Regions from separate parts of the Virgibacillus sp. 6R genome, predicted to be linked through region 2. Evidence: a T-box and tRNA genes for the amino acid it is inferred to sense, from the RefSeq annotation. Region 2 holds a T-box; the other holds one or more tRNA genes.
The links. A T-box is a leader RNA that pairs with one kind of tRNA and senses whether it is charged. The one in region 2 lies ahead of ileS (isoleucine--tRNA ligase), so its partner is inferred to be a tRNA-Ile.
Positions count from the first base shown of each region.

Region 1: it encodes a tRNA-Ile, which carries the amino acid that the T-box ahead of ileS (isoleucine--tRNA ligase) is inferred to sense. The anticodon was not compared.

Region 1 covers NZ_CP017762.1:1,607,540-1,612,981, reverse strand. The annotation lists gene BKP57_RS07380 (catalase) at 1-272, opposite strand, end outside; gene BKP57_RS07375 (SprT family protein) at 454-903, shown strand; tRNA gene BKP57_RS07370 (tRNA-Asn) at 1,128-1,202, shown strand; tRNA gene BKP57_RS07365 (tRNA-Ser) at 1,208-1,298, shown strand; tRNA gene BKP57_RS07360 (tRNA-Glu) at 1,305-1,376, shown strand; tRNA gene BKP57_RS07355 (tRNA-Asp) at 1,399-1,475, shown strand; tRNA gene BKP57_RS07350 (tRNA-Gln) at 1,480-1,554, shown strand; tRNA gene BKP57_RS07345 (tRNA-Lys) at 1,679-1,754, shown strand; tRNA gene BKP57_RS07340 (tRNA-Leu) at 1,771-1,852, shown strand; tRNA gene BKP57_RS07335 (tRNA-Leu) at 2,009-2,092, shown strand; tRNA gene BKP57_RS07330 (tRNA-Arg) at 2,119-2,195, shown strand; tRNA gene BKP57_RS07325 (tRNA-Pro) at 2,201-2,277, shown strand; tRNA gene BKP57_RS07320 (tRNA-Gly) at 2,294-2,367, shown strand; tRNA gene BKP57_RS07315 (tRNA-Ile) at 2,380-2,453, shown strand; rRNA gene BKP57_RS07310 (16S ribosomal RNA) at 2,812-4,376, shown strand; rRNA gene BKP57_RS07305 (23S ribosomal RNA) at 4,794-5,442, shown strand, end outside.
Region 2 covers NZ_CP017762.1:3,003,481-3,008,922, reverse strand. The annotation lists gene pdxK (pyridoxine/pyridoxal/pyridoxamine kinase) at 1-12, shown strand, start outside; gene ileS (isoleucine--tRNA ligase) at 373-3,444, opposite strand; T-box leader at 3,587-3,840, opposite strand; gene BKP57_RS13835 (hypothetical protein) at 4,489-5,085, shown strand; gene helD (RNA polymerase recycling motor HelD) at 5,223-5,442, opposite strand, start outside.

The DNA of each region.
Region 1 (5,442 bases), 1.4 Mb from region 2:
ACGGTAGAAAAACGAATAAACATATCTGTGCGTTTACCTGCTTCACTAAGGAAATCAGCTTTCGTGTAATTAGCAATTTCGTCGTTTGTAACTTCGAAATATCCATATGCACCAGTTCCTTTGGCGTGAACAATACGTTCAGGAATCCTTTCTCTATTAAAATGAGCCAGCTTTTCTAGTAAGTGAAAATCTTGTATTAAAGTTGGACCATGCTGTCCAGCTGTGATGGAATTTTGGTTGTCAGCGACGGGAGCGCCTGCTGCAGTTGTCATCCTATTTCTTTTATTCAAACTAATTCCTCCCCTTAAGTAAAATTAAATGATACTTATATTATAATACAAATTAAACAAAAATCAATATTTAATTAAAATCATTATAAATAATTTGCGGATGTTGATTACGTGCAAAAATATGTGTATGATAATGTTGTGAAAAAAGGAGGGGGTTTTTCAAATGCCGCTAATAAGTGATAAAGAACTCCATCATTGGGTAAATGATATATCCTTAACTTACTTTAACAAGCCGTTCATGCATAAGGTAATATTTAATGATCGACTAAGGACAACAGGTGGGAGATATATTCCTGTTAAAAAGATTATTGAATTAAATCCAAGATATTTGGAAGAAGCAGGAGAAGCAGAGTTTATAGGAATTATTAAACATGAACTTTGTCATTACCATCTTCATATTGAAGGAAAAGGGTATAAGCATCAAGATAAATCATTTAAAGAATTAATGCGTGCAACTAATTCTCCTAGATATTGCACTCCGTTACCTTCTCAGCAAAGACATAAGTATACATATATTTGCGAGTCATGTAATCAAACGTTTAAACGACAGAGGAAGGTGGATATAAAAAAGTACAGATGTGGTAAGTGTAAAGGAAAGCTATTCTTATTATAGAGACGACAGGGGGCAAAGACTTATATACGTGAAATACAAAATAAATAAGAGAAAGTAGAATAATCTATTGACGATTTTTGTCATTCATGGTAAATTAAATAAGCTGTCAATTACATATTAGTTGCAACAAGAAAAATTTCCTACAATAAAATGGTTTTAACCTATTGACATTTATCGAAAATTATTGTACTATATTTCTCGTTGCTATTCTTGATTAAAAAAATTCCACAGTAGCTCAGTGGTAGAGCAATCGGCTGTTAACCGATCGGTCGTAGGTTCGAATCCTACCTGTGGAGCCATACTTGGAGAAGTACTCAAGTGGCTGAAGAGGCGCCCCTGCTAAGGGTGTAGGTCGCGTAAGCGGCGCGAGGGTTCAAATCCCTCCTTCTCCGCCATTTCGTGGCCCGTTGGTCAAGCGGTTAAGACACCGCCCTTTCACGGCGGTAACACGGGTTCGAATCCCGTACGGGTCATTTTAAAAAAATGAATAGGTCGGGTCCGGTAGTTCAGTTGGTTAGAATGCCTGCCTGTCACGCAGGAGGTCGCGGGTTCGAGTCCCGTCCGGACCGCCATTGTTGGGCTATAGCCAAGCGGTAAGGCATCGGGTTTTGATCCCGTGTATCCTAGGTTCGAATCCTAGTAGCCCAGCCATTTTTTGATTCTTAAAACGTACAAGTCGCGAGTAATGATAGAAATGGAAGTTACTTGCATCTTTCACCAAGGATCAGGTTATACAAGCTATTATAAGAACTTAAAATGTTTGAATGATAAATAGGAGCCATTAGCTCAGTCGGTAGAGCATCTGACTTTTAATCAGAGGGTCGGAGGTTCGAATCCTCCATGGCTCACCATTAACAATACTGCATTGCGGGTGTGGCGGAATTGGCAGACGCGCTAGACTTAGGATCTAGTGTCTTCGGACGTGGGGGTTCAACTCCCTCCACCCGCATAATTACAGATAGATAACAATAGCTTTATTTAAAAGAAGTCACGAATGATAAATTTTTAGCGAGATTCCAATGATTATTCTCATTAATAATATCAAGACTTTTAGATAAAGCTGTGAAACACAAACACAGCCTTTTATTTTTTACTTTTTTAAGTCGCGGTCGTGGCGGAATGGCAGACGCGCTAGGTTGAGGGCCTAGTGGGTGAATAACCCGTGGAGGTTCAAGTCCTCTCGACCGCATTTCAAATCAGCTATATTGTTCATTAGCGCCCGTAGCTCAATTGGATAGAGCGTTTGACTACGGATCAAAAGGTTAGGGGTTCGACTCCTCTCGGGCGCGCCATTATACGGGAAGTAGCTCAGCTTGGTAGAGCACATGGTTTGGGACCATGGGGTCGCAGGTTCAAATCCTGTCTTCCCGACCATCGGATAGTTTTATAAGCGGGTGTAGTTTAATGGTAAAACCTCAGCCTTCCAAGCTGATGACGAGGGTTCGATTCCCTTCACCCGCTCCATATATGATTTATGGGCCTGTAGCTCAGTTGGTTAGAGCGCACGCCTGATAAGCGTGAGGTCGGTGGTTCAAGTCCACTCAGGCCCATTTGCTGAAACAGCAAATGAAGTTGCAACAACGTAAGCAGTTTGTTTTGATGAAATAGTTTATAATAAATTTCTTCGAAAAAGTTGTTGACATTCTCTTTTGAGGATGGTATGATATAAAAGTTGCTTCATTAAAAGCAATTAACAAATTTGCTCTTTGAAAACTGAACAAAACAACCAGTATGTCAAGAAAAGCAATCTCTGTTTTTCTTTTAAAAAATCGACCGAGAGCAATCTCGGAAGAAGCTAAGAATGATGAAGAACGGTGTTCATCATCACAAACTTTTATGGCAAATGAGTAACACGTTACTTATTTGCACAAGTGCAACTTCGCTTTTGTAAACACCAAAAGTGAGTTTTCTATGGAGAGTTTGATCTTGGCTCAGGACGAACGCTGGCGGCGTGCCTAATACATGCAAGTCGAGCGCGGGAAGCAAGCAGATCTCCTTCGGGGGTGACGCTTGTGGAACGAGCGGCGGACGGGTGAGTAACACGTGGGCAACCTACCTGTAAGACTGGGATAACTCCGGGAAACCGGGGCTAATACCGGATGATACATATCGTCGCATGACGAGATGTTGAAAGGCGGCATATGCTGTCACTTACAGATGGGCCCGCGGCGCATTAGCTAGTTGGTGAGATAAAAGCTCACCAAGGCGACGATGCGTAGCCGACCTGAGAGGGTGATCGGCCACACTGGGACTGAGACACGGCCCAGACTCCTACGGGAGGCAGCAGTAGGGAATCTTCCGCAATGGACGAAAGTCTGACGGAGCAACGCCGCGTGAGTGATGAAGGTTTTCGGATCGTAAAACTCTGTTGTTAGGGAAGAACAAGTGCCATTCGAATAGGTTGGCACCTTGACGGTACCTAACCAGAAAGCCCCGGCTAACTACGTGCCAGCAGCCGCGGTAATACGTAGGGGGCAAGCGTTGTCCGGAATTATTGGGCGTAAAGCGCGCGCAGGCGGTCCTTTAAGTCTGATGTGAAAGCCCACGGCTTAACCGTGGAGGGCCATTGGAAACTGGGGGACTTGAGTACAGAAGAGGAGAGTGGAATTCCACGTGTAGCGGTGAAATGCGTAGAGATGTGGAGGAACACCAGTGGCGAAGGCGACTCTCTGGTCTGTAACTGACGCTGAGGTGCGAAAGCGTGGGTAGCGAACAGGATTAGATACCCTGGTAGTCCACGCCGTAAACGATGAGTGCTAGGTGTTAGGGGGTTTCCGCCCCTTAGTGCTGAAGTTAACGCATTAAGCACTCCGCCTGGGGAGTACGGCCGCAAGGCTGAAACTCAAAAGAATTGACGGGGACCCGCACAAGCGGTGGAGCATGTGGTTTAATTCGAAGCAACGCGAAGAACCTTACCAGGTCTTGACATCCTCTGACGCCCCTAGAGATAGGGAGTTCCCTTCGGGGACAGAGTGACAGGTGGTGCATGGTTGTCGTCAGCTCGTGTCGTGAGATGTTGGGTTAAGTCCCGCAACGAGCGCAACCCTTGATCTTAGTTGCCAGCATTTAGTTGGGCACTCTAAGGTGACTGCCGGTGACAAACCGGAGGAAGGTGGGGATGACGTCAAATCATCATGCCCCTTATGACCTGGGCTACACACGTGCTACAATGGATGGAACAAAGGGCAGCGAAGCCGCGAGGCCAAGCAAATCCCATAAAACCATTCTCAGTTCGGATTGCAGGCTGCAACTCGCCTGCATGAAGCCGGAATCGCTAGTAATCGCGGATCAGCATGCCGCGGTGAATACGTTCCCGGGTCTTGTACACACCGCCCGTCACACCACGAGAGTTGGTAACACCCGAAGTCGGTGAGGTAACCTTTTGGAGCCAGCCGCCGAAGGTGGGACCAATGATTGGGGTGAAGTCGTAACAAGGTAGCCGTATCGGAAGGTGCGGCTGGATCACCTCCTTTCTAAGGAATAGATAGGAAGCTTTGGCGTTGTTTGAACGTTGAAGCTAGACTATGCGGAAGACATACTTGGTTGTTTGGTTCAGTTTTGAGAGAGTAAATTATACCTCTCAAGGATAAAAGGATTTTCTGTTAAAATCCGTCACGTCCTGTGACGAACACAGAAGTCACGACATCCTGTAGAAACTTTGTACCTTGAAAACTAAATAAGAGTAACAACGACATCAAACTAAAAGCGGAAGCGAATGTGTAGCGATGTACAGACTGGACTGACTCGAAGGAGATAAAGGAACACGGTGAACGCAAGTGAATCGATGTTGACTTATCGTATGGAGAGGAAGGAAGTCATGCTATTGCTATGAGCTGAAGCTAGAAAACCAAAAGCTGAAAAGTAATATGCTTATTCATAAATAGAAAGTTAGTTAAGTGAATAAGGGCGCACGGTGGATGCCTTGGCACTAGGAGCCGAAGAAGGACGGGACTAACACCGATATGTCCCGGGGAGTCGTAAGTAGACGTCGATCCGGGAATTTCCGAATGGGGGAACCCACTGCTCGTAATGGAGTAGTACTTTTATCTGAATTCATAGGATAGAAGAGGCATACCCGGGGAACTGAAACATCTCAGTACCCGGAGGAAGAGAAAGCAAATGCGATTTCCCAAGTAGCGGCGAGCGAAACGGAAACAGCCCAAACCAGAAGGCTTGCCTTCTGGGGTTGTAGGACACTCCATAGGAGTTATCAAGAGATTCTTTAGATGAAGCGATCTGGAAAGATCCGCCAAAGAAGGTAACAGCCCTGTAATCGAAAAGGAATCTCCTCCGGAGTGTATCCTGAGTACGGCGGAACACGAGGAATTCCGTCGGAATCCGGGAGGACCATCTCCCAAGGCTAAATACTCCCTAGTGACCGATAGTGAACCAGTACCGTGAGGGAAAGGTGAAAAGCACCCCGGGAGGGGAGTGAAAGAGAACCTGAAACCGTGTGCCTACAAGTAGTCGAAGCCCGTTAATGGGTGACGGCGTACCTTTTGTAGAATGGACCGGCGAGTTACGATCGTATGCAAGGTT
Region 2 (5,442 bases):
TATACCAACTAATAAAGTAAAATCTTCAATCAGTGGGGTTGTCATCTACCCCCACGGCTTGATCTAAAGGGCTCGAATAGAGAAGGACATTTAGGTGCTGTTATCTCCCACTTAGACCTTTGGCTATACAAATTGAAGTGGGAGTCATACAGACCTTATATACGAGATAAAAAGCACAGAGTTTGTTGCATAATTAGCATGACGAATAATGTATACTGTCAGTTTTACATACATGGGAAAGCATGTTGGATTTATAATAAATCCTTGCCAAAAAACAAGCCAAGGAATTAGTGTTGCGCCCTAAAGATTCGTTTTTCCCCTTCCCTCTACCTTGACGCTCCTCTTTCCTTGGCTATTTACCAGCAAACAGATTTATTCAATTCCGATACGTATTTTCTCTTCGTTCAGTTGAACGGTTTTCATGACTGGTTTTTCACCAAATGTGATGCCGTTTAGTAACAAATTGGTTTCCAACAATTCCTGATATAACGTAATTACAGTCTTCACCTTGTCACTCCCATCAAACGTAATGGACACACGTTGGTCAACAGGTAAATGTAACTCTTTTCGATAAAGCTGCACAGCACGTATGAGCTCCCGAGCTATGCCTTCTTGCTTCAGTTCTTCCGTTAACACTGTATCTAACAGTACCGTATAGGACTCGTTTCCAGCTATTTCCAACCCTTTCTTTGTCACTTGCTTCACTATGAGATCTTCTTCATCGAGCTGTACCGTTTCTCCTGACGGTAAAGTTAATCTGCGATCCCCTTTTACCATGCCAGCAATAGCTTGATCCGACAACTGTTGTAGTTGTTTTTGCACAAGTCCTGTCCGCTTTCCTAATTTTGGGCCAGCTGTAGAAAAGTTCAATTTGACTTCATAACGCACTTCATCTTCTATATCATCGCATAGATAGACGTGTTTGACATTGATTTCATCTTTGATAATGGCAGCATATTTTCTTAAATACAGAACAGCTTCCTTATTTCCTATAACAGTTAATGATGATAGTGGTTGCTTGGTCTTGATTTTGGATAAGTTGCGGGCATGCCGTGCAAGTTCTACAACTTGAAGAACCCCTTCCATCTCCTGCTCAAGCTGTTCATCTATAACCGTTTCATTAGAGTTAGGAAAATCAGCTAAATGAACACTGTTCCCAGTAAGCTTTACATGAATATCCTCTGTAATGAATGGAATAAATGGCGCAAGTAGCTTACTAGTTGTTAGTAATACTTCTCTTAGTGTATGGTAAGCAGCCAATTTTTCATCTTCCATTCCTTCACTCCAAAACCGGTCACGAGAACGGCGGATATACCAGTTACTTACTTGATCTACAAGCTCGGCTAAGACTTTAGCAGCCGAAGTAAAATCATAGTCATCTAAATAGCAATTGACCTGATTCACTACCGTCTGTTGCCGAGACAAAATCCATTTATCCAACAATGTTTGCTTTCCTTTACCATGCTGTTGTGAATTAAATTGATCAATCTTAGCATACATGGCATAAAAAGCGTACACATTTTGCCATCTGTCAACCAGTTTTGATTTTGCTTGGGCAACTAGTTTTGCAGAGAAATGCTTATTATTCCATGGTGCACTATCGGCCAATAAAGCCCATCGGAGCGCGTCTGCGCTATACGTTTCCACTAGCTGCATTGGATCAATAACATTCCCTTTGCTTTTGGACATTTTTTTACCGTCTTCATCTAAAATATGTCCTAAAGATAGAACTCTTTTATAAGAAGGTTTTCCCACAAACAAGGAAGCAACCGTTAATAGACTGTAAAACCAGCCTCTTGTTTGATCTACACCTTCAGCAATTACATCAGCTGGAAATTGCTTTTCAAACAGCTCCTTATTCTCAAAGGGATAGTGATATTGTGCAAACGGCATGGAGCCACTATCAAACCAGACATCAATAACCTCTTTTGTTCGATGCATATCACCTTGGCAGTTCGGACAGTTGAGAACAATTTTATCTACATAAGGTTTGTGCAGCTCAAGCTGTTTAGGAAAATCACCTTTGGCATATGCTTTTAGCTGTTTAATGCTATTTGGAACTACTTGATGACCACAGTCTTTACAAATCCATACATTTAACGGAGTGCCCCAATAACGATTTCTGCCTAAATTCCAATCGACCATATTTTCAAGAAACTTTCCGAAGCGACCATGCTTCATATGTTCTGGATGCCATTCAATCATTTCATTATTTTTTAAGATCGTATCTTTGATAGCTGTGGTTCGAATAAACCAGCCTTCCATTGCATAATAAAGCAGTGGAGAATCACAACGCCAGCAATGCGGATAGCTATGCTCATATTTTTCCTTCGCAAACAGTAGGTCTTTTTCAACCAACATTTTAATAATTGCAACATCACTCTGCTTTGCTAATTGTCCTCTAAGAGAAGGCATGTCTTCCGTATATCTTCCAGCCTGATCAACAACATGAATAAAATCGAGTTCATTCTGCTTCACCGCATGATAGTCATCCTCCCCATAAGCTGGGGCTACATGTACTATCCCTGTACCACTATCATCGGTGACAAATGATGCAGCGATAACTTGATATCCTCGCTTTACGTTAGACATGGGAAAAGGAGGTTGATAGGAAAGACCAACAAACTCCTTTCCTTTGTGTTGGCTTAGCACTTTATAATCCTCTTTAAAGATCGCCTTTAAACGGTTCGCTGCTACGATATAAACACTTTGATTCCACTTGACTTTGACATAGTCCATTTCAGGGTGTACTGCAAGCGCAATATTTCCCGGCAAAGTCCAAGGAGTTGTTGTCCAGCCTAAAAAGAATTCATTTTCTGTTCCTGCGACATGAAATTTTACAGTAACTGATAGATCTTTTACATTTTTATACCCTTGTGCAACTTCATGGGAGCTTAATGATGTTTGGCAGCTAGGGCAATAAGGAGTTACACGATGTCCTCGATACAATAGACCTTTCTCATGAATAGTGGATAAAATATACCAGACACTTTCTATATAATTATTTTCAAGCGTTACATAAGGATCATCCATATCCACCCAATAGCCGATTGCTTCTGTAAATCTTCGCCACTGTTTTTCATAATCAAATACGCTATCTTTACAAGCCTCGATAAATTTTTCTACGCCATACTTTTCTATCTCCTGTTTTCCGGATATTCCGAGTTTTTTCTCCACACCTAATTCTACAGGTAAGCCATGTGTATCCCAACCCGCTTTTCTTAAAACTTGAAAGCCTTGCATTGTCTTGTACCTTGCTACAAAGTCTTTAATCACTCTGCCAAGCACATGCCCTGCATGCGGTAACCCATTTGCAGTAGGAGGCCCTTCATAAAAAACAAACGTGTCCTTCCCTTCTCTTTGGTCAATAGATTTCGGAAATATATCCTGTTTTTTCCACCACTCTTTTACTCGTTTTTCCCGTTCATGCACGGTTTCTTTCAAATTATTATCTTCCACCACTGCTCACTCCTTAAAATATTTTTAAAGCTAAGACAGCAAAAAAGCAATCGACTGGCAAAAGCTAAGGCAATGCCTATCCTTCCTTTTCATTTTTTACATACAAAAAAGCTCGCCCCTATGCATCTCTAGGGACGAGCTTATAACCCGCGTTACCACCCTGGTTCCAGAGTTTATAAACATCATATTCTCCAGCACTCATCAACGTACAATCATACGCGCCTCTGTGATAACGGTGAGGATTCCGGAAAAGCCTACTTATAGCCTCAACTTTTCTTCTCGGAGAGGATATTCAGCATATATGGAACATTGGCTTGCAGCAGAATGCCAACTCTCTGTAGAACCATCACTATGCTTACTTGTTCTCGTCAATGAATGTAGCCGTTTGTTTACTTACTGTAACCCTATAACAAACCACATCTGTTGTCAAGAATCGTTGTTCATAGAACAGCTTGTGACATAGAAACTAAACAGCAGAAGTTAAAGGAAACAAAAAAATACTTCATAAAGTGAATCTTCAATCCGTAGGGGTTTTCATGCATCCCCAACTGATTGTTAGTACTGTAATGGTATAACCTAAAGGCTTCTTATGAAATGGATTTAGGTGCTGTTATCTCCCATTTAGACTTATTGTTAGTACAGATTATCCAACTTCAAGTAGAAGTCTTACAGCACCTTATATGCTGGATAAATGAATTTTTGACGTAAGTTTTAAAGTTTCCGTAGCGTACCACAATCATAGATACAGATTAGGGTCCTTTACTAACGTAGTATGTTCTACAGGTTTAATTGCTTTAAAAATTTTTAAATAGCAAGTGAAAATGCTTGATTTTTTGGAAAATATATTATAAGTTTCTTATAAGCAACTTTATTTGTTATAGTGAAAGTTTATTCCTTATATTAAATATTTTAGTTTAAGGAATAAACGAAAGCTGGTAGTACAGGTAATTCATGTTGCTCTTCCGGGGTGGTAGCCGGAAGAGCCCCCTTTAACAAAACGCGAAAGAGGATATAATAGGAGGTTAAGAATTGTTTAGACTGATGCGGCAATCGTTGCAATGGAGTAGTAAAATTAGCGTGCTCACATTTGGAATGGCATTTGTATTTGCATTGATATCTACATTATTCCAAGAAGGATCGGGTTTATTATTAAGCTTATTTATCGTATTAGTGTTTATAATGATAGGGATTATTGGAGATACAGTTGGTCTTGCTGCTGCTACCTCAAAAGAGAAGCATTTTCATGCCATGGCCGCTAAAAAAGTAAAGGGAGCTAAAGAAGCAGCTTTCATCGCCAAAAAAGCACCTGTGTTTTCCAGTTTATTCAATGATGTAGTTGGTGATATCGCAGGGATTGTTAGTGGTGCAGCCTCTACAGCTGTCGTATTCCAACTAGCAAAACTAATTCAAACTTCAGAAGGATCCATCGTCTTTATATTTGTTTCTGTTCTATTAACAAGTGTTATCGCTGCATTTACAGTAGGAGGAAAGGCAATTTGTAAAACCATCGCTATTTATCATTCGACGACAATCATTTTGTTTACAGGTAAAGTCATTTATTTTACAAAAGCGATGGTACATATCTTTTCATTCCATAACTTACGTGTTTCAAGAAATAGGCGATAAGTAATAGAAGGAATTTTCCACTATTTTAAAACGGAGCTAATAAAAAACTTGACTACTCATTCATACGGATAAGTAGCCAAGTTAACAGCGCCCCATCTTTTTTACGTATTTTCGTTTGCATCTGTTATAAACATGCTCTAAATCTCGGTCATTTGATACGTGTTTTTAGGCGTTTCCTTTATAAAGGCGGTTGGCTCACCTGTAACCATTATCGATAATTCATGCATTGCTCGCGTACAAGCTGTATAAAATAAGATTTGATCTTCCTTTGTATAATGCTTGTTTGTTGCATCTGGAATAACTACCGCATCAAATTCAATGCCTTTTGCTAAATACACCGGAATGATTAAAATCCCT